Regions from separate parts of the Brevibacillus sp. FSL K6-2834 genome, predicted to be linked through region 2. Evidence: riboswitches for the same ligand, from Rfam matches in the RefSeq annotation. Region 2 holds a riboswitch; each other region holds the start of a gene.
What was found. A riboswitch is a leader RNA that binds a small molecule or an ion and turns the genes downstream of it on or off. The one in region 2 is predicted to bind S-adenosylmethionine.
Positions count from the first base shown of each region.

Region 1: it holds a riboswitch for S-adenosylmethionine, as region 2 does, so the genes downstream of both, NST96_RS03175 (methionine ABC transporter ATP-binding protein) here and NST96_RS20000 (pyridoxal phosphate-dependent aminotransferase) in region 2, are expected to answer to the same signal.
Region 3: it holds a riboswitch for S-adenosylmethionine, as region 2 does, so the genes downstream of both, metK (methionine adenosyltransferase) here and NST96_RS20000 (pyridoxal phosphate-dependent aminotransferase) in region 2, are expected to answer to the same signal.
Region 4: it holds a riboswitch for S-adenosylmethionine, as region 2 does, so the genes downstream of both, NST96_RS03065 (homocysteine synthase) here and NST96_RS20000 (pyridoxal phosphate-dependent aminotransferase) in region 2, are expected to answer to the same signal.

Region 1 is NZ_CP151945.1:602,906-608,530, forward strand. Features, by position in the region: gene NST96_RS03165 (GerAB/ArcD/ProY family transporter) at 1-279, shown strand, start outside; gene NST96_RS03170 (Ger(x)C family spore germination protein) at 249-1,400, shown strand; SAM riboswitch class I at 1,494-1,610, shown strand; gene NST96_RS03175 (methionine ABC transporter ATP-binding protein) at 1,696-2,709, shown strand; gene NST96_RS03180 (methionine ABC transporter permease) at 2,711-3,376, shown strand; gene NST96_RS03185 (MetQ/NlpA family ABC transporter substrate-binding protein) at 3,423-4,262, shown strand; gene NST96_RS03190 (pentapeptide repeat-containing protein) at 4,534-5,412, shown strand.
Region 2 is NZ_CP151945.1:4,024,045-4,029,669, forward strand. Features, by position in the region: gene NST96_RS19990 (PLP-dependent aminotransferase family protein) at 1-1,123, opposite strand, end outside; gene NST96_RS19995 (hypothetical protein) at 1,285-1,668, shown strand; gene NST96_RS20000 (pyridoxal phosphate-dependent aminotransferase) at 2,003-3,178, opposite strand; SAM riboswitch class I at 3,284-3,396, opposite strand; gene NST96_RS20005 (MFS transporter) at 3,690-5,030, opposite strand; gene moaC (cyclic pyranopterin monophosphate synthase MoaC) at 5,038-5,520, opposite strand.
Region 3 is NZ_CP151945.1:5,129,613-5,135,237, reverse strand. Features, by position in the region: gene NST96_RS24930 (S8 family serine peptidase) at 1-2,108, shown strand, start outside; gene NST96_RS24925 (hypothetical protein) at 2,134-2,607, shown strand; SAM riboswitch class I at 2,661-2,761, shown strand; gene metK (methionine adenosyltransferase) at 2,901-4,106, shown strand; gene NST96_RS24915 (polysaccharide deacetylase family protein) at 4,292-5,305, shown strand; gene NST96_RS24910 (sensor histidine kinase) at 5,305-5,625, shown strand, end outside.
Region 4 is NZ_CP151945.1:580,828-586,452, reverse strand. Features, by position in the region: gene NST96_RS03075 (hypothetical protein) at 173-724, shown strand; gene NST96_RS03070 (hypothetical protein) at 752-1,717, opposite strand; SAM riboswitch class I at 2,593-2,697, shown strand; gene NST96_RS03065 (homocysteine synthase) at 2,779-4,080, shown strand; gene NST96_RS03060 (GNAT family N-acetyltransferase) at 4,214-4,720, opposite strand; gene NST96_RS03055 (MarR family transcriptional regulator) at 4,947-5,432, shown strand; gene NST96_RS03050 (MFS transporter) at 5,502-5,625, shown strand, end outside.

The sequences.
Region 1 (5,625 bases), 2.2 Mb from region 2:
GTCATGCTGTATATGTGGTCCGCCTCCAGGGGGTGCAAAAGAATGTTTGGCTGGAACCAGAAGCGGGTTTTGTACATCATCGGCGCGGTCATCTTTATTGCGATGCAATTTTTTGTCTCGAGACATGCAGCCAATTACATCATCGATCGCATGTCGTACGTTAGCTTGTACATGGCTGTGATTTACCCTTATGTCCTATTGTTGGGAGTTCTGATCAAACGGCGGTGGAACAGGAGGGAGGATTCATCGTGCCGAGATCCGGAAATAAGCGGCTCCTGAGAGCGGGAGCCGTGCTCCTTCTATGTTCTGTTCTGCTCAGCGGCTGTATCAGGACGCAAATTTTTGATGAGCTTGGAATGATTACGGTGGCGGGATATGACCTGTTAAAGGACGGGAACATACGCGGAACGGTGGTGATGCCCTCCATCAATCCCGAGGCTGAAGAAAAAGTGCAGGTGATGTCCGGCATCAGTCTGACGAGCAAGGGCATTCGCGACAAGGCCAACCTGCAGTCAGACAAAGAAGTGCTGGGCGGGCAGCTTCGGGTCGCGATGTACAGCGAGGAGCTGGCCAGAAAAGGGATAGGCAGCATTGTGGACACTCTGTACCGCGACCCCTCGATTGGAAGCCGGGTTTATTTAAGTGTCATTGAGGGCCAAACCTACGATTTGCTGACGTACAAATTCAAAGAGGAAGGCAATATTGGCATTTACCTCTACCAATTGATCCGGCACAACGTAGAGGATGACAAAATTCCGTCTCCTACTCTCCATGAGTTTTACCGCTCCTACTTCAGCGAGGGAATCGACCCTTACGTCCCTTTTCTTGAGAGGAAAGGGGATGAGGTGAGGATCAAAGGCGTGGCTCTGTTTCACAAGGACAAATATGTCGGCTGGATTCCTCCAAAGGAAGCCTTTCACATCAAGCTAGTTCATGATGCTTATCGAGCGGGAACGTACGAAACGTCGGTAGATCCGGAGAGGATGGGGGTAAAGCCGAAAAAGAAGAACACAACCGGCCCTGACATCCAAATGGTATTTGATACGCTGAGCAGCAAGGCCCACGTCGATATTGTCAGTACGAATCCACTGACCTACAAGGTCGATGTGAAAGTACGGACACGCATTCTGGAAATGTCAATACCGTTAAAAATAGAACAACCGGAGGTACTCAGAAAAATGGAGCAGGCCTTGTCTGAAAACATGAAGCAGGATTTGGCCAAGGTCGTCGCCAAAATGCAAAAATGGGAGGTAGACCCCTTTGGGTTCGGGGAATTATACCGGGCAAAATTCCGCGGGGCGCGGAAGCTGTCTCACGATCAGTGGCATGAGATGTACAGGAAGTCCCGCTTCGATTACAACATCGATGTAGAAATTGTCCGCAACGGCGTGTTGGATTAATTGCCCATTGACTTTCTATTTTGGTATAGCATATAATCCGTTTTGTATCATAAAAAGAAATAAAGTTCTTCAAACTAAATATACGTAGAATTCTTCTTATCCAGAGCGGCGGAGGGACAGGCCCTATGAAGCCCGGCAACCGGCTCATCGATTCTGATGGGTGGCGCGGTGCCAATTCCTACAAGATTGTAGAATCTTGACAGATGAGAAGGGTGAATGCGATCGTATAATGCGGTGCAGCCCCTTTTTCGCCTGATGAAAAAGGGGCTGTTGATTGTAATGGGAGGTGAACCGGATGATTCGGTTGCAGAATCTGAAAAAAGACTACATTGTAAAAGGCCATAAAACACCTGCGCTGCGCGGAATTGACCTCTCGATCGAGAAGGGGGAAATTTTCGGCATCATCGGACATTCCGGTGCCGGCAAAAGTACGCTGATTCGCTGCATCAACCTGTTGGAACGTCCGACAGCAGGCAGCGTCATTGTAGACGGGGTTGATCTGACCAAGCTGGATGAAGGCAAGCTCCAGGAACAGCGGCGGCATATCGGAATGATTTTTCAACACTTCAACCTGCTCTCGTCGGCTACAGTCGGGGAGAACGTCGCGTTTCCGCTCAAGCTGGCCAAGCGGCCCAAGGCGGAGATCGACAAAAAGGTGAAGGAAATGCTGGCGTTGGTAGGGCTGGAACAGCACCGCGACAAGTATCCAGCACAATTGTCAGGCGGACAAAAGCAGCGTGTCGGCATTGCCCGGGCGCTGGCGAGCGACCCCAAGGTGCTGCTGTGCGACGAAGCGACATCCGCTTTGGACCCGCAGACGACCAACTCCATTCTGGCGCTTCTTTTGGACATCAACCGGAAGCTGGGCTTGACGATCGTCCTCATTACGCACGAAATGCACGTCATCCGCTCCATTTGCGACCGGGTCGGTGTCATTGACGGAGGGCACATCGTAGAAATGGGCAATGTTCTGGATGTGTTCTTGAAGCCGCAGCATCCGACGACACAGGAGTTCGTGGAGCAAGTAGCAGACTCCAGCGAGCTGCGGGCTGCCGTTGCTCATGAAAAGGCGTCAGGCGAACGGACGATCCTGCGGGTCACGTTCCTCGGAGAACAAACCTACCAGCCGATTCTGTTCCAAACGATGCAGGAAACAGGTACGGTGTTCAGTATCCTGCAAGGAACCATTTCGCGTATGAAAGACACCCCATATGGCCAGCTCGTGATCGAGTTGGGCGGGGATGCGCAGCAGAACAGGAAAGCTGTCGATACGCTTCGTCAGCGCGGCCTGGAAGTGGAGGTGATTTAAAATGGGATTCACGCTTAAAAATATAGACTGGGCGGAAATTTGGAAGGGAACGCAGGATACGTTGACGATGCTTGGCTTTTCCACCTTGTTTACCGTCGTTATCGGGCTGCCGCTGGGCATTTTGCTGTTTCTCACATCCAGAGGCCAGCTTTTGGAGAATCGCGCGTTTTATTCGATCTCATCCTTTGTCGTAAACGTTTTGCGTTCGGTGCCATTCATCATCCTGATGATCCTGCTGATTCCTGTTACCAAAATGCTCGTCGGCACCTCACTCGGGGTAAAGGGCTCGATTCCTCCGTTGGTGATCGGGGCGGCTCCCTTTTTCGCCAGACTGGTGGAGACCTCCCTGCGCGAGGTTGATCGCGGCGTGATTGAAGCGGCGCAATCGATGGGTGCTTCCAACTGGCAAATTATCCGCAGCGTGCTCTTGCCGGAATCCCGTTCGGGGCTGATCGCCGGGATTACGATTACCACGGTGTCGCTCGTGTCCTACACGGCGATGTCCGGGGTCATCGGCGGCGGAGGCTTGGGAGACCTGGCGATCCGCTACGGGTATCAGCGCTTCCAGACAGACGTCATGGTCGTGACGGTATGTATTTTGCTTGTGTTGGTTCAGATCCTGCAGATGGTGGGCGACAGGCTCGTCATCAAGTTCAGCCGGAAGTAGGATCTTGTCCATAGAGAATGTTCAAAATAGAAAGGGGAAATCATCTGTGAAGAAATTGGTCGTATCTGTACTGTCCACTGTACTGGCACTGTCTCTGGCTGCTTGCGGCAGCCAAAATGAATCGGCTCCCGCGCCGTCTGCCGGCGGTTCCCAAGGCGAGCAGAAAGAAGTAACGCTGAAAGTGGGCGCAACGCCGGTCCCGCAGGCTGAGATTTTGAAGTTCGTCGCGCCGAAGCTGAAAGAGCAGGGCGTAATTCTGGAAGTCAAAGAATTTACCGACTACGTTCAACCTAACGTGCAAGTAAATGAAAAGCAGCTGGACGCCAATTTCTTCCAGCACAAGCCGTACCTCGATGATTTCAACAAAGGACAAAACATGAACCTGGTAGAAGTAGTACCTGTTCATATCGAGCCGTTTGGCGCATATTCCAAAAAAGTAAAAAGCGTGGATGAACTCGCTGACGGTGCAACCGTTGCTCTGCCAAACGATGCAACGAACAACGGCCGCGCACTTGCTCTGCTCGAAAAGCAAGGCCTGATCAAGCTGAAAGACGGCGCAGGCATCAGCGGTACTGTAAAAGACATCGTAGAAAACAAGAAAAACCTGCAGTTCAAAGAGGTAGAAGCTGCGATGCTGCCACGCGTCCTGGATGAAGTAGACCTGGCTCTGATCAACACCAACTATGCGCTGGAAGCGAAGCTGGTACCGACCAAAGACGCCCTGTTCATCGAAGACAAGGATTCTCCATATGCAAACTACCTGGTAGCTCGTCCGGACAACAAGGATTCCGAAGCGATCCAGAAGCTGGCGAAAGAGCTGAATACGCCAGAAGTGAAAAAGTTCATCGAAGATACGTATAAAGGAGCAATTGTGCCTGCATTCTAATGCCAGGCTTCAAGCTCTACGATAGGCTTCTTGCTCAAGATATCGAGAGGGTGCCCCACAGTCATTTAGACGTGGGGCACCTTCCTTTTTTAGGAGAAAACAAGCGGAAAATACGGAACGTGAACACCGTACCTGCTCATCCCCCTGGCTCTCCTCCTGTCCGAACCAGGATTGACGGAGAGGATCGTTCAGTACTATCATAACCACAGCCTTGTCTTCAGGCAGGACGATGCAAGCATGGACATACAAAGAAGCGGAAGGAGACAACGCAATGTCCGAGGATCTCGAATATGCAAAAGCGCCCCACGGCAGTAGTCGCCTCAGTCTGCAAGCTGACTGCGAGAACTGCTTCGGCTTGTGCTGTGTCGCGCTGCCCTTCGCTGCTTCGGCAGATTTTGCGATTGACAAACATGCCGGACAGCCCTGTCAAAACCTGCAGGCGGACTTCCGCTGCGGCGTTCACAACAGCCTCAGACAGATGGGCTTTCGAGGCTGCACGGTTTATGACTGCTTTGGCGCGGGACAAAAGGTCTCCCAGGTCACTTACGGAGGACTCGACTGGCGCAAGTCCCCTAAGTCCGCGAAGGAAATGTTTGAAGTGTTTCCGATCATGTGGCAGCTCCATGAGCTGCTCTGGTATTTGTCCGAGGCGCTGACGCTTCGGCCAGCCCGTCCCATCCGGGATGAGCTGAGCCAGGCTCTCGACAAGACAGAGCGCCTCACGAACCTCGATCCAGACTCGATCTTGAAGCTGGACGTGGCAGCACACCGTGCCGATGTCAACAAGCTGCTCTTGCGGACCAGCGAACTTGTGCGAGCCGATTTTTTGCGCTCGCAGAGGGGATCCGCAGGCAAGCGCAAGACGTACAGCCGGGGAGCCGATCTGATCGGAGCCAAACTGAGAGGAGCCGATCTGAGAGCCGCCAATTTGAGAGGAGCCTACCTGATTGCCGCCGATCTCAGAGGAGCTGACCTGAGAGGAGCCGATCTGATCGGGGCTGACTTTCGGGACGCTGACATCAGGGGAGCCGATCTGACGGAAAGCATCTTTCTGACGCAGCCTCAGATCAATGCGGCAAAGGGTGATGCCAGTACAAAGCTGCCGCCGTCCCTTTCCCATCCGATGCACTGGTCCTCACCTGAGGCGTGAAGCGGGAGGGCGACGTTCATTTAAGTGCTGTGGCAAAGGTTCGCAATGCGAAGTATATGAACCCGTTTTATTCCGTGCAAACAAGAATACCGGGAATCTGGCATACAGAATTACCGGTATTTTTTCTTTTTCATATCTATCTTTATATTTTTTTACTAATAGATAAAATATTCGTAAAATTTAATTAAATCTAAACAAAACCCATTCCCAACA
Region 2 (5,625 bases):
CCAGCAGCGTATAGTTGAGGCGCATCGTATTCGTTTGAGGCTGGTCCGCGTAGAACGGGATACCGGGAACAAACGCGACGCCTTCCTTGACAGCCTGCGCCAGCAGCTTCTCGGAGTGTACATGCTCCGGCAGCTCTACCCAGAGGAACATTCCGCCTCTCGGTTTATTCCACTTCATGCCGCTGGTTTGACGACAGAGCAGCTCGTGCATCCACTCCATCCGCTCTTTGTACGAGTCGCGGATTTTTTGAATATGGCTTTCCAAATCAAACCGGGACAGCAGCTCATACAGAGCAAATTGGTCGATTGTGCTGGACTGCAAGTCGATTGCCTGCTTGGCTTTTACCATCATCTGAATCACCTGGCTGTCTCCAATCGCCCACCCCGTTCGAAGACCCGGAGCGACGATTTTGGAGAAGGTGCTGGTGTAGACGACAGCCGATCCGTCCGGATGCTCATCGAGAGAAAAAATGCTGCGATAAGGCGCCTTGCCGTCGAACTGGATTTCCCCGTACGGATCGTCTTCCAGAATCAAAATGTTGTTTTCCCGGCATTGTTTCAGCAGTCCCAAGCGTTTTTCCAGACTCCAAACCTTTCCTGTCGGGTTTGCAAACGTCGGAATGACATAGGCCATCTTCGGGCGATATTGTGCGATTTTTCTGGCAAGGTCCTCCATATCCATGCCTTCCGCATCTCCATCCACCGGAATAGCTCGAATGCCGCGAAATTGGAACAGTTGCACGGCCGCGAGATACGTTGGATTTTCTACCAGCACGACGTCGCCTTCGTCCAGATAGACACGGCAGAGCAAGTCGACGGCCTGCTGGGAGCCGGTAGTGATCAGCATGTTTTCTACGCCAACATTCATATGCTTTTGTTTCATGCGGGACGAAACCCATTCCCGAAGCGGAATGTACCCGTCAGTCAAGCCGTATTGCAGCGATTTTGCTCCGTGATCCAGAGCGCGATTGAAGGCTTCTCTCATTTCTTCGATTGGAAAAGAATCCTCTGCCGGCAGGCCGCCTGCCAAAGACAATACTTGATTGCCCTGTGTCAGCTTCAGGATTTCGCGCACGGCCGAGGAGCTGAGTGCGCTGGTTGCTTTGGAAAATGAATATTCCATGTTCGGTTCCCCCTAGATTTCGCTTATACCTGTTTTATCACTGCGGCCGTCATAAGTCCAATCTCACAAATCTATCGGCGGAATAGGTTTTAGCTATGTCGAGCGATGGCTCGGTCGAAATCGTCGGATTATACTCGCGACTACTTTGGTTGGGGGTATCGATGCTTGTGCAGATGTTTCCTGCTTTTCTTTTGGTGGTAAACCGGGCTGTAGAGGTAAGAAACAGGAGAAAAAGCAAAAGTACGGTGGGACGGGTTTTTGTAGGCAAATTCGAGCCCGTCTGGATAATCGAGTTGAAGGGCTTGGGAAAACTGGAGAGCTTCCCTTACTGGAATCTGTATGACGAAAACGGCAAGCGTTTCGACGTTCGGACCGATTTTGCCAAGACGTATATGGAGAATTCAGACAAGGGAGTCGTATTGGTCCAAACCCTGATTGTCAAAGGAATGGAGCAGCCTCCGCAAAAGCTGAAGCTCGCTTTGCAAACCATCGAAACACGGTACATAGACTTGAACTGGCAACCTCCGATCCCGCCCAGTCCATAAAGCTGGCCTGGGGTATCACCTGATTCCATCAAGCCATCATAAAGGCCCTGAGCGATCATAGCTCCGGGCCTTTTGCTTGGGAAGCCATGCTTTATGTTGCAAGTATGGCTTCCGCTATACACGAAAAATAAGGCTGTCTTTCTTGAAAAGATTGCCGTCATTATGTTTTGGCATCCGTGAGTATCATTTCGAATCAAGCCTGCTTTATCCGTGAGTATCCTGCTTGATTCAGCCTGTTGTGCCACCCCGAATCGCAGGAGAAGCCTGTTTCCAGGCTTCTCCCCACCGCGGCCCCTGGACAAGGAGCAAGATAACCCGAAGCCCGCCAACAAGCTTACCGAGCAAACAGCCCCAGCTTCTCAATCCTTCGCACTGCCTCCGCCAGCCTTTCTTCGCTGGAAAGAAGCGCCGCGCGCACATACCCCTCGCCCGTCGGTCCAAAACCGACGCCAGGCGCAACCACCACATGAGCCTTTTCCAGCAGCAAATCGGAAAACTCGACCGATGTAAACCCTTCGGGAACAGGCAGCCAGCTGAAAAACGAGCCCTCTGAAGGCTTGGCCTGCCAACCGATCCGGTGGAGCTCGGCGAACAGCACATCCCGCCTGCTTTGGTAGACGGAGACGAGATCATGTACGCATTGCTGCGAGCCGGTCATCGCTTTTGCCGCCGCCATCTGCACAGCGCCGAAGAGACTGACAAAGTAATGGTCCTGAATCAAATTGACCAGCCGTACGAGCTCCTTGTTTCCGACCATAGCCCCGACGCGCCAGCCGGCCATGTTGTACGTTTTCGACAGGGTGTAAAACTCCACTCCTACTTCTTTTGCCCCCGGCACCTGCATGAAGCTGACCGGCTTTTTGCCGTCAAAGCTGATCGCACCATAGGCGAAATCATGGCAGACGACGATCTCGTGCTTGCGGGCAAAGCGGATGGTCTCTTCAAAAAATTCCACCGGAGCGTTGACCGCCGTCGGATTGTTCGGGTAATTGAGGAACATCAGCTTGGCTTTTTCCAAATCTTCCGGCTTCAACTGGCCGTAATCCGGAAGAAACGCGTTTTCAGCCTTGAGCGGCATCATGACCATGCGGCCGTCAGCTACAGCCACGCCGGACCAGTAATCCGGATAACCTGGATCGGGCACCAAAGCGACGTCCCCGGGGTTCAGCAGCACCTGACAAATCTCAACCAGACCTGTCTTGCTGCCAAACAGGATGGCTACCTCTTCCTCCGCGTCCAGCTCCACGCCGAACTCTTCCTTGTACCAGTGGGCGACGGCCTGCTTCAGCTCCAGCCTGCCGCTGAACGGCGGGTATTTGTGATGGACAGGGCGCTTGGCCTGCTCGCTCAGCTCTTCCACGATATGCTGCGGTGTCGGGAGATCGGGATTGCCCTGTCCAAGATTGATAATGTCATGTCCGGCCGCGATGGCCTTGTTTGTTTTCGCTACCAGCGTGGCAAAAAACTGCGTCGGCAGTCGGTCCACCATGGCAGATGGTTGGATGCGCATTGGCTTTCTATCCTTTCTTTCGCAAAAATAATCCAGACATCGAAGCAGGCATGCAAAAAGCCCCTTTTCCTGAACAGAAAAAGGGGCGGATCGTGCGTCTCCACGTTCTTATCTGTCAGGATCGCTCCTGCTGGAATTGGCACAGCATCTGCAGAATATCCTGCAAGATCCGCTGCCGGGCTTCATCGGGCCAGTCCCTCCACCTCTCTGGATAAGTTAACAGCAACCTATTTACTTTGAATGTCTACTATACTACTTGAGCAGGTTGGGAGTGTCAATACAATATCCCGAACCATGGCCCGGGCTGCTTTGCTGTTGCTGGCCCGGCAGCCTGCAGGGCCTCGTTAGACAGCCTGGCAGTCCTCAACTGTCAGCCTGGCGGTCCTCAACTGACAAACTGAGGAGCCTCACTGACAGGCTGAGGGGCCTCGACTGACAGCCTGAGCGGCCTCGGCTGAAAGCCTGCTGGTCTTCGCCTGACAGCTACGAGTATCCGTCCAAGCATTGCTTGTCATGACCCGAGCTTCTCCGGAGCAGGCAGAGCTGCCTTCATCTCAGGACGCTTTACAAAGGACGTGTACACGGTAAAGCAAGCGACAGCGACCAAAGCCAAAGCAGCCATGAAGTAGACCATCCCATTTGCTCCGAGCGCTTCAAAGATCACGGCGCCCATCAGCGGGCCGACCATGCGTCCTCCTGAGCCTACGCCCCCGATGAGGCCTTGAATGAACCCTTCACGTCCCGGTGGAGACAACTCGGCAGCGATGGTCGGGACGGCAGGCCACACCAGCATTTCACCCAGTGTAATGACAAACATGGCCACGAAAAAACCGGCGTACACCGTCGTCTGGGACAAGATCAGCATGGAGAGCGAAAAGACGTAGGCGCCTAACAGCAACTGCGCTTTCAGCGTACGGGCGAAGTGCCTGATCACCCAGGAGATAAACGGCTGCCCGAACAGGATCAAAGCACCATTCAGCGTCCACAGCAGGCTGTACTCCCTGAGCGTGATGCCCAGCGACTGCATATACGCCGACAGCACAGTCGTCCACTGCGAGTAAATAATCCAGCAGACCAACAACCCTGCCGACAACAGACCGAGCGCTAGCCATGCCATCGGGCGACCGGCAGCTTGAGCGGCATCCGTCGCCATTGCCGCCGCGGCCCCTTTTGATCCGCCGGCCTTCTCCGCCAATCCCGCGGCAGGCAGCTGTGCCCCCTCACCTTCCTCTGTGTGCTTCGCCGACGCTGCCACGAGCCGGCCTTCTTTTTCCTGACCGCGCTCAAGATCGACCGTGCGGCTCAAAAAGATAAAGAGAAACAGAACTGCCAGCTGCAGCGCCGCATTTCCAAAGAAAGTCCAGGCAAAGGAAATGCTCGCCAGCATTCCCGCCGAGGCGGAACCGATCGCTACCCCGATATTGAGTGCCACATAAACCGTATTCAAGCCCTTGCGGCCGCCGTCAGGCCACAAGAGGCCGATCAGGGCATTGAGCACAGGAAACATGATGCCGGAGAAAAATCCGTTCAAAAGCAGCAAGACCGTATACGTATGAAAGCTGGTTGTGAAGCCCAGTGCCACAGCTACGGCTACCGCTCCCGCTGTCGCGGCGTATACTGTGCGCATTTTCCCCCAGCGGTCAAAGAGAACCCCGCCTGTCAGACTGCCGATCAGGTACGCTCCCTGATTCAGCATCAAAAGAACACCCGCTACGGTGAGCGGCTTCCCGAGAAAATCGTGGATGTAGATCGTCACCAGCGGCCAGATACAGGCCATGCCCGTAGAATGAATAACGGCAGCAACGGCCAGAAGCCGGATGCTGCGCGGATAGGAATTCCATAGTCGACTCATCTGATGTTTACGCCTCGCTCCGATAAAAATCTCCGCTTTTCCCGCCGGTTTTGCTCTGGAGATACGTCGGCCCGATTACCATTTCCTTGTCCATGGCCTTGCACATGTCATAAACGGTGAGCGCGGCTGCGCTTGCGGCTGTCAGTGCCTCCATCTCCACGCCGGTCTTGCCGGTCGTTTTGACGGTTGCCTCGATATCCAATGTCGCTTTGTCCGCATACGAAAAGCGGATGTCAATGCCCGTCAGCGGCAGCGGATGACACATCGGGATGATCTCCCACGTCTTTTTCGCAGCCATTACTCCGGCTACCTGTGCGACAGCCAATACATCCCCCTTGGCAATCTGCCCCTCGCGAATGCGCAGCAGCGTTTCCGGCTTCATCGCGATTTTGCTGACAGCCACCGCTACCCGCTTGGTTACCTCTTTTTCGGAGACGTCCACCATTTTGGCCCGTTGTTGATCGTTAAAATGCGTTAATTCGTCGTTCATTTCTTCCTCCCATTTGCTTTCCGCCTGGGAATGCCCTTCTTTTTCGATAATCTAACCTTACATTCAGCACTGTAGAAAATCAATCGGGAATCTGCAAGAAGTCGC
Region 3 (5,625 bases), 1.1 Mb from region 2:
TTAACGTCGCGATTGATCGAGGAGCCAAAATCATTCTGATGTCCGTGAGTAGTCTCTCCTATTCAAAGTCGTTGACGGCCGCCATCCAGCGAGCAGAAGCTAGTGGAGTAGTTGTAGTGGCCGCCAGCGGAAACGAAGCGAACCGGGTTGCCTATCCGGCTGCTTATCCAACCGTAATTGCAGTTGGAGCTGTAAAAGGAAACCTGAAGCCGCTCTATGATTCAAACACAGGGCCGGAGTTGAATCTCGTCGCTCCGGGTTTTAATATCTACACGACCAAGCCCAAGGGGAAATATGGAGCATTTAGCGGCACGTCAGCCGCAGCTCCTCAGGTAGCGGGCGCTGCGGCATTGGTGCTGGAGCGCAATCCGAATATGACGCCGCTGGATGTACGCCAGCTCTTGTACCAGACGGCTGAGGATCTCGGTGAGAAAGGGTGGGACCGGCAAACAGGATATGGACTGGTCGATGTCAATCGAGCCATTACCGAAAAGCTGTCTATGGATTTTCATGAACCAAATAATACTCGGAGTCAGGCCAAGGCTTTTCCGATTGAATCACAGCTGAGGGCGAGTTTGTCCGAGTCCGACAAAATGGACTGGTATTTCATGGATATTCCCTATGACGGAAAAGTGACACTGGTCGCAACTGTCACTTCAACGAATACAACCGCGCTGGCTGCTACCTTTTTCCCTGAAAATCGCGAAGCTTCTACCTATTACATAGGGAACGGAGACACGCTGACTGTACCGGTGAAAGCTGGTAGAATGTACATCAGGATGGAGCGAAGCTTCGGTGTGAAGGGCTTTACCTATCTGTTGACCAGCCGGTTTACGATCAATCCGGACAAGTATGAGCGCAACAATACAATGGATACGGCCCGCCCGCTGGTAGGCAACCAAATTTCCGTAATCGGGAACTTCCATGAAGAGGGCGACGAGGACTGGTTTTCTTACTATGTCCGCGAATACGGCCGGCTAAACGTAACAGTCACTGCCGATACCAAGCGGATCGACCTGAACATGAAGATCGGCAAAGAGGGACAAGCCTTTGAAGAATTTGACAAAGGCGACCGGAATGACCCGACCGAGCGCGCCCAAAAGGAAGTATCGCCGGGCAAATACTACATCAGGCTGACCGAGTACTGGCGAAATCAGGTGAACGGCGAGTACAAGCTGGACGTGTCCTATACGCCGATTCGGAAGGATACCAATGAGCCCAACGATACATATCGCCAGGCGTCACCTTTGGCCAACGGAACGCTGATGACAGGAACCTTGCCTACTCATACCGATCAGGACTGGTTCCAATTTACGGTCGATTCCGAATCCTACGTCAGCATACGCGCTCCGTTCGTTCCCGTATCGACAGGGATGCGGCTGGAGCTGTACGGTTCGGATACATTGAACTACTCGCTCTTTGCCACGAACGACGTAGCGCAGCTGTCCGATCTGGGCAAAGAGGTGCTTGGCATGAAGCTGAAGCCGGGCAAGTATTATATCCGTCTGACAACCACATTGCCGTTTAAATACGATTCGTACCGGCTGACTTTGACCAAGCAGCCTTTGATCGCGGGTTATCGTGATATTTCCACGCACTGGGCCCGCAACGAGATCGCCAGACTCAGCACGAAGGGAGTCGTCAAAGGCTTTGATGATTCGACCTTCAAGCCTGACCAGTCGGTGACTCGAGGCCAGTTTGCGACGATGCTGATCCAGTCCATGCGGGCCAAAGGGATGAATATCGTTACGTATACAGGCAGAAATCCGTTCAAGGATCTTTCTAAAAATCACTGGGCCTATGGCAATCTGCTGACTGCCCACCAGCTCGGCATCATCAGCGGCTATCCAAACAGCACCATGCTGCCGGATCAATCGATCACACGGGCAGAAATGGCACTGATGGTAGCCAGAGCAAATAATCTCGTGCTCTATAATCGCAGCAGGTCATCGTTTACCGACGTGCCGACAAGTCACTGGGCGTCTCCCGCCATTGAGGCGCTGACGGCGAAAAAGTGGATAAGCGGTTACGGACGGACGTTCAAGCCGCAGGGAAGAGCTACACGTGCAGAGGTGGTCGTCCTGCTGGCGAAGGCTTACAGTTTGTAACTCTATGGAAAAGGAGAGAACATAAATGAAAAAAGCAACCAAGGGAATCCTCGCCATAGCAATTGTCGGGATGGGGGTCTTTGCTTCGCAGGCGATGGCAGACGGCGTTTCCGGTGTCCCGGGCTCAGCGGATGATCCGGTCGTCACCAAAAGCTATGTGGATCAGCAAATTCAAAAAGCTCTTGGCGGAGGCGCAGGCACAGGCGGTGCATCCGTCTCGACGGGGTTGACAGTGGTTGAGCTGCACCCGGGGCAGACGCTGTACGGTTTTGAGGGTACGGAATTTATCGTCCGTACGGGAAAAGTACAAGCAGTAGCCGGCGATAAAGGCGATGGCTTGACAGATATTACCGAGGGCAAGGACCTGCGAGCGGGAGCTCAGGTGGCTGCCAATCATCTGCTCTTGATCGCCCGTTCGGACAATCGCGGATTGCGCTTGAATGCAAACTACAATGGTGTCGCGCACATTATGGTTCGCGGCAAATACGAATTGCGCTAAGCGCTTATTGACACCGGCTATAAAAACGATTATTCTATTATCCGTAATGGATACTCTTATCCAGAGCAGGCGGAGGGACTGGCCCCATGAAGCCCGGCAACCGACTCGAGCGGTGCTAACCAGCAGAACGGATACCTGTTCTGGCCGATAAGAGGGTAGGGAACGCAAACACCAAGCACCTTTTCCTCTAAAACAGGAAAAGGTTTTTTTTTTGCTTGTGCCTTCGTCTAATAAGAACCTGTTTCGGCTACCACACTATTTGTATGAGGTCAAAGGAGGTAGTACACATGTCTTTGCAAAAAGGTCGTCGTCTGTTTACTTCTGAATCCGTCACCGAAGGTCATCCGGATAAGATTTGTGACCAAATTTCCGACTCTATCCTGGACGCCATTTTGTCCAAGGATCCAAATGCTCGCGTAGCATGCGAAACTTCCGTTACCACTGGTCTGGTACTCGTGGCAGGGGAAATCACCACGAACACGTACGTGGATATTCAAAAGCTCGTCCGTGACACCATCCGTGAAATCGGATACGATCGCGCCAAGTTTGGTTTCGATGCCGACACTTGCGGTGTTCTGACCGCTATCGGCGAGCAGTCTGCCGATATCGCCCTCGGTGTAGACCAGGCGCTGGAAGCCCGCGAAGGGAAAATGACTGATGCTGAGATTGAAGCGATTGGTGCCGGCGACCAAGGTCTGATGTTTGGTTTCGCCTGCAACGAGACTCCTGAACTGATGCCTTTGCCGATCAGCATGGCTCACCAGCTGGCTCGCCGTCTGACCGAAGTGCGTAAAAACGGCACTTTGAGCTACCTGCGCCCAGACGGTAAAACACAGGTGACTGTAGAATACGACGGCGATAAGCCGGTTCGTATTGATACGATCGTTATTTCTACCCAGCACGCTCCGGAAACCACTCTGGAACAAATCAAGAACGACCTGATGGAGCACGTGATCAAGCCTGTCGTGCCAACAGAGCTTCTGGATGCCGAGACCAAATACTTCATCAACCCGACTGGCCGTTTTGTTATTGGCGGACCACAAGGGGATGCCGGTTTGACAGGCCGCAAAATTATCGTCGACACCTATGGCGGATACGCTCGTCACGGCGGTGGTGCTTTCTCCGGAAAAGACCCGACAAAAGTGGACCGCTCCGGCGCATATGCAGCCCGCTATGTAGCGAAGAACATCGTCGCTGCCGGCTTGGCTGAAAAATGCGAAGTACAAGTGGCCTATGCAATTGGTGTCGCACAGCCAGTGTCCATCAGCGTAGATACATTTGGGACCGGCAAGATTGCCGAGGACCAATTGGTAACACTAATCCGCAAGCATTTTGATCTTCGTCCTGCAGGTATCATCAAGCAGCTTGACCTGCGTCGTCCTATCTACAAGCAGACAGCGGCATACGGCCATTTTGGCCGCAACGATCTGAATGTGCCGTGGGAGCGTACAGATAAGGCAGAAGCGCTCAAGCAGGATGCAGCAGGGCTGTCCAAGTAAAGACCAAGCGCGAGAGCCTAGTGATACACACTAGGCTCTTTTTCTGTCATTGAAAACGGATTTCCTCTATATTTTTAAGAAGACTAGGCCTTAAGACTTGCGGCAAACTGCTGGAATTCAGTTCATAAAGGAATCCGTTCGTATATGTCGAAATTCCTATATAGGCATAAAGGAGGGAGTTTTTTGTGCCGAAGAGGTGGCCCTTCTTTCTCGTATTTTTCATTGCGCTAGGGCTCGTTGTGACTGCCGGACTGCCCGATACTGCCTCTTTTTTTAAAGAGGAGGCTCCAAAAGTGCAACCTTTCCCCCATGTCACTACGTCTATAAGCACAAGCGAGGAGCAATCGGCTGCACCACAGACAGAAAAAAACCGGGAAGAAGCAGCGTCCTCCAAGCTCTGGTATAGAGATCGGGTAGTCGTATTGACGTACCATCATGTGACCGACGATTCTGACCAGCGCTATGTTATTGGGGCGGAGCAGTTTAGAGAGCATATGACGTTTTTATTCGAGAACAATTTTCATCCGATATCACTGGCGGAATTTGTGCGTTTTGTCGAGACAGGAGTTTTGCCCACTGAGAATGCAGTCTTGCTTACATTTGATGATGGGTATGAAAGTTATTACACACATGCTTTTCCCGTAATGCAGCAGTATCGGTTCCCATCGGTCAACTTTGCCATACTTGGACGATTGCGGGATACCGAGGAGCGAAAGAGAGAAAAAATGACCACGCCGCTATCCCGTCCGCAAGTGAAGGAAATGCTGCAGACCGGGTTGGTGGAGATCGCTTCTCATACATACAGTCTTCACGACGAGAGGGCCCGCAACGAATGGGGAGATCTGGGACCGGAGACAGCACCTGTGTACATGGAGGAGCTCAAACGGCTCGAAGACGAACAAGAATACCGCAATCGCCTTTACGTAGATTTTACGATGTCGCGGGTAGGCTTGAGCGATCTGGTGGGCAAGCAGGTGCAAGCTATTTCCTTGCCGTTTGGATACAGCAATGACATCGTACTGGACATAGCCAAGCAAGCGGGCTACCGATTTGTCTTCAATTCAAATCGAGGTGTGGTAACGGCCCAGGTGAATCCGCTTTCCATCCCCAGATACGATGTCGGGATCAGGGAAATGGATGTGCCCAAGCTGCAGGCGCTGTTCCAGACGGTCAAAAACGAGGTAGAAGGAGATCAATAATGAATCAGGCGATCAGTATTACCATGTTGGATGGTGTGATCAATCGCACGATCGAGACGGTAGAGACGAGCAAATCGCAAATATTCGAGATCGCCGAAAATGCCAGGCAAGAAGGAAATTCCTTAAAACATGATTTGCATGAATTGCGGCAGGAAATAGCGAAAGTGATAAGCAAGGTAGATGAACTGGAGCTCTCCTACCGAAGGGCGCGAGCGCGCCTGGTGTTGGTTAGCCGTAATTTTCAGACATACACAGAGGAAGACATCCGCATCGCTTATGAAGAAGCCAACCGTATTCAGGTAGAATTGTCCATTTACCGG
Region 4 (5,625 bases), 2.2 Mb from region 2:
TATGTGATTAACCGAGACCTTTTTCCTGTCACTAGTAGAATATTTTTGGGGAATATTGGTTTGTAAACAATTCGAATTGTCACATAAAACAATTCTTTTCATTTGTAACTTTTTACCTTTTCCTGCGTCTAAAAAGGTGAGGCTACAAAAAAGGATATGGAGGGTGTTTCATTTGAAAAAACTAGCGTTCGTTCTTCCTGTTGCTTTATCCGTTACACTTGGATGGTCAGGATCAATTTCCCCCGTTTTTGCTGAAACGGTTGCTCCAGCACAAGCTGCACAAAAACAAGGCACTATTGAGCATATGAAAGTAGTACGAGTTGATGGAGTTACCATTGCCGTATATGATACTTGGTTTAATCCAAAGAACGGATCGCAACGAAACGACTATCTTTACTTCTATGAGGATACTAGGGATATTAAGAAAGATACCAGATTCAGTAACGAGGAATCTTCTTTGTTTCAAAGAACAGCTAACAATTATAAAGATAAGCGTTGGACATCCGTCGAGGCTGTAGAGTTGAACGGAAAACAAGTGGAAGTGTTAAAGGCGAATAATAATGCAAAGGGTAACCCTGCTTACCATATGGCCTATATCGACAAATCTACTGGTATGCCAATAAAAGTAGAGGACTATAACAGCAATAACGAAGTTATGGCGGTCTATCTATACTTTTTTGATTATGTTCATGAAATAGGTGACAGGTTTATAGAGGAAAAGTAAAAAGCGCGATTTCTCGCGCCTTTTTTATTACGATCGGTAGAAATCTTCAATTGCATCTAGCAGCCCCGGAGTTCCCGTCACAACTTCAAGCGTATTTCCGTAAAACACGATTGGCACATCATTGATAAGCGGGCTAAAAGTGTCAATGTAATCATTAAAGATTGCCCTCTTGCTCTTGTTGAAATCGCTATCGCCTTCCATGTTCACACCGATGAAGGCCGTAGCGGATGAGCGTTTACCACCAGCAACTGGATCTCCATATACGTCCACGACTTCATCATTACGGGCACTCCTATAAACCAAGTTCACATTCTTATCAGGAGCCGAGTGATAATATGTTGCTGGTTGAATACAAATAACATCAAAAATATTGGTGCGATTAGCGATAACTCCTATATTGTGAGCAATATTTTCCCTGTTTGCACCATAGCCATAGTATGGGCACCACATAAAGTATCTTTCATAAGTGTTGCGAATACGATAAGACAGATCATTCAACAGTTTCACCATCGGATTTGAGGTTGGTCTGGAACTGTCAAGTTTCTCCTGAATCGGATAAATGGCTTCTGTACTGAAGTAAAAACCTGCAAAATCCTTATCCCAATATGTTTGTCCCAACCGATCAACGATTGTACTTTTCACTTGTTTCATATAATCTACATAGTCAGAATAGAATTCGTCCGCCTTCTCGATAGTAGATGAATTGTTGTGAAGCATAGGGAGGGAAATGTACATTTCCTCTCCAGCAATGTCTGATCGCTTCCACACTCTTAGAAAATCCTCCAAATAGCTAATGGATTTCGAAATGACTTGCGCTCGATGTGATTTAGATTTCAGACGGTCAAACCTCGTGCTTGCATCATCCGGATGTCCGAGGTGAATAATATACACGTTAAGCCTTCGACCGTCGAGTGCGTTAAGCATACTTGTAGTTACGTTATAACCGTCGCCTGTATAAATGTGTAATCCTCGAATGCGGTTCAGTGCTATCATAATGCAAAGTCCTCCTTGTTTTTGTAAGAGATAAACGACTTTTTGACCGGTCATCTTGTCGCTTTCACTTACTAGGTAAAATACAAGGAAATTTGCTCACTCTTTTTTTTGAACAGGTAAGGGATTGGCGTGGAATAATTGATCGACGTGAGGGGAAAAAAGTGAGGAATAAAGGTGAATTAGTCATGTTCCCCTCCAAAACTCAGCTACCGCATTATTCTGAGGAACTGGAAAAAGAGAAGGAAGAAAACGACAAATTTATCAGGGACCTTCGTGTTAGGGTTGAAGATATCATGAAAAGACAAGAGCTATGCAGGCCATCTTCACGAGAACAACACCAATAGGCCAGGGGAGCTACTCCCTAGCCTCAACACAGGATATTGTGCATATGTATACCTATACCTGCCTCTCGTTATGGCCCGTACGCAGCCATCGACCGGTGCAAAAATGCGCAAGGAAAAGCATCCATCACTAGGGCGCCCACTTCGAACAGGAACCTTGCAGTAACGGATTCGCCAAAATCAACTGAATATATTCAAAGCAATAAAAAAAGCCGGAGGCCTGTGCTTCCGCTCCGATTTTTTCCTTGCGCCAGTCCCGCATTGATCAAGGACAAGGTTTCCCAGCCTACTGCAAACTCATTTTCCATGGCTCTTTCCTTTCCTCCTTATTGTTGCTGTGAGGAAAAACAAAAAGCCCAAGAGCGTACACCACCCGAAACAGCTCCTCCCCACCCTCCAGATGCAGAGAAAAGACCATACGATAGCAGCGTTCTCGAAATCACAGAAAAACCACCAATTTAGTCGGAAATTTGATTGACCTTCCGAAATTGTCCCCTTATAATACCAAATAAGCGCTATAAGAAAATTGCAAACATTTCATCAAGAGTGGTGGAGGGACAGGCCCGATGAAACCCGGCAACCTGCGCAAGGACGCATGGTGCCAAATCCTGCAGAATCGCTGATTCTGAGAGATGAAACCGCCCGGCATGTCCGAAGCCTTCCCCTCTCAGGAGAAGGCTTCGTTTTCTTTATATCTTTTGACGAGAGGAAGAGATGCCCATGTCAGACCAGCAACAGTGGAAACCGGAAACCCTTGCCCTGCACGGCGGCCAATCCGTCGATCCTGTGACAGGATCGCGAGCAGTGCCGATCTACCAGACGACGTCCTATGTGTTCCGCGATACGGAGCATGCGGCCAACCTGTTTGGCCTCAAGGAGCCAGGCAACATTTACACGCGGATCATGAATCCGACGCAGGATGTATTTGAACAGCGCGTTGCCCTTTTGGAGGGCGGGGTCGGGGCACTTGCCACTTCGTCCGGCCAGGCTGCGATTACATTCGCCATCCTGAACATCGCCCAGGCGGGTGACGAGATCGTCTCCTCCAGCAACCTGTACGGCGGCACCTACAATCTGTTTGCCCATACACTGGGCAGACTGGGGATCAAGATTCATTTCGTCGATCCGTCCGATCCGGAGAATTTCCGGGCCAAGATCAACGAAAATACGAAAGCTCTTTTCACCGAAACAATCGGAAATCCGCGAATTGACGTCGCCGATATCGAAGCGATTGCGGCCATCGCCCACGAAAACGGAGTTCCGCTGATCGTAGACAATACGTTTGCCACGCCGCTGCTTTGCCGACCGTTTGACTACGGTGCCGATATTGTCGTTCACTCCACGACCAAGTTTATTGGCGGACACGGCACCGCGATCGGAGGAATCGTCGTCGATTCCGGCAAGTTTGACTGGAACAACGGAAAGTTCCCCGGGTTGACCACACCGGACCCGAGCTACCACGGCGTCGTCTACACGGAGGCTGTCGGACCGCTTGCCTACATTATCAAAGCGCGCGTGCAGCTCCAGCGCGATATCGGCGCGGCCGTGGCTCCTTTCAATTCCTTTTTGTTCCTGCAAGGGCTGGAGACGCTTCACCTGCGGATTGAACGCCACAGCCAAAACGCATTGGCGGTAGCCCGCTATCTTCAGCAGCATCCCGCGGTCGAGTGGGTCAACTACCCTGGCCTGGAGGACAGTCCTTACCACGAACTCGCGAAAAAGTACCTGCCGAAAGGAGCGGGAGCAATCCTCACCTTTGGCATTCGCGGCGGTGTTGCCGAGGGCAAAAAGCTGATCGAGTCGGTGAAGCTGTTCTCCCATTTGGCAAACGTCGGCGATTCCAAGTCGCTCATCATCCACCCGGCTAGCACCACTCATCAGCAAATGAACGAATCCGAGCAGCTTGCTGCCGGTGTGACCCCTGGCATGATCCGCATTTCCGTCGGTACGGAAGCCATCGACGACATCATCGCTGATCTGGAGCAGGCACTCCATGCGGCGGTAGCGGTCAGCAAGGTGTAGCTGAACATTTAACGAGCCGGGAACAGCCTTTTTCCTGAACCCGCCATAGCAAAAGGGACGACCCTCTGTCGCGAATGACGCGGACGATGGTCTTCCCTTTTTCCTTTTCCTTGGCAGAGGGGCCAAGGTGAGCTCAAATAGATTTATAGTAAAAAACAGTTGCATGCAATTCCCCATCCGCCGATCTGGCGTAGTCAGGGATGCGGCCCGCTTCCTTATATCCGAGTGAGGCATAGAGCAGGTTGGAAGGATCTCCTTCTCTCGTGTCGAGAACAAGGAGCGTCCGCCCCGCCTGCTTCGCCCTCGCCTCCGCTGCTTGCATCAATCTGCGGCCGATTCCCTTGCGGCGATAATCCGGATGGGCCATCAGTTTGGCGATTTCCGCCCTGTGTCTGCCGTTTTGCTTCGTGGATGCATGCAACTGGACGCTTCCGACAATCTCATTGTTGATTTTGGCCACAAGCAGAATGACCCCGGGCTGCAATACGTTCTCCCAGTACCGCCTTGCCTCTGCCTGCTCCATCGGCGGGAGAAAACCGACAGACGCACCATCCTCGACAACCTTTACCAAAATCTCCGAAAGCCTCTCAACATGCTCGGCAATGCGATTGCATTCTTCAACCTCTACTTCACGAAACATAGCAGACACCCCCAACTGCTGGTTTTGGCCAATCTATTCTTTCTACTATACGCTGTGGGTAATCTTTCTTACAACAAGCGATGTACTTTTAACAGACGACGTATGTTAACAGACTCTGTCAGAACGACAATTTCGTCGGCTTGCTTGCAATGCTACCGAAGCTTGTGGTACATTGGTATTGTTTCCTTGGAAACAATACTGAGGAGGAGGCTGCTCGACATTGGATGTGAAGGAAAGCATCTTCCAGCAAATTCTCGTTCTGTCTCATAAGCAGGAGGAGCGAAGAAAACAGAGACACGACCGATTGCTCGATGAAATCAACCGACTTGCTCCCGACTGTGCGCCATGCAAAAATTTGAGCCTCACCGAGCTGCACGTGATTCAATGCATCGGTCTCGGCGGCGATGCAAACGTGACGGCGATCTCTCAAAAAATCGGGGTGACGAAAAGCGCTGTTTCCAAAATCACGGCAAAGCTGCTCACAAAAGGACTCATCACGCGCTACCAGCTTCACGGCAATCAAAAGGAAGTCTATTTTCGGCTTTCACGACAGGGAGAAGCGGTTTTCTCCATCCATGAGCAGCAGCATCAAAACATCAGCAGCGAGTGGAAGGCGTTTCTGGGGCGGTACACCGCAGAGGAACTCGCCTTTTTGCACCGCTTGCTGCAGGATGCACTGGAACTGGCTGATCAAAAACAACGCGATGAATGACATTCGATCTTCGTCGCATTACTTTTGAACATATTGTTTCCTCGGAAACAAAAAAGGAGGAAAACAACCATGATACAAAAACAAACGGTTGGCTCGTCTACTATTTTATACCTGCTGGGGATTACGATTTTAATCGGTACCTTTGCCCAAAATCTATTCTTGCCGATTTTGACCGATATGCAGCAAACCTTCC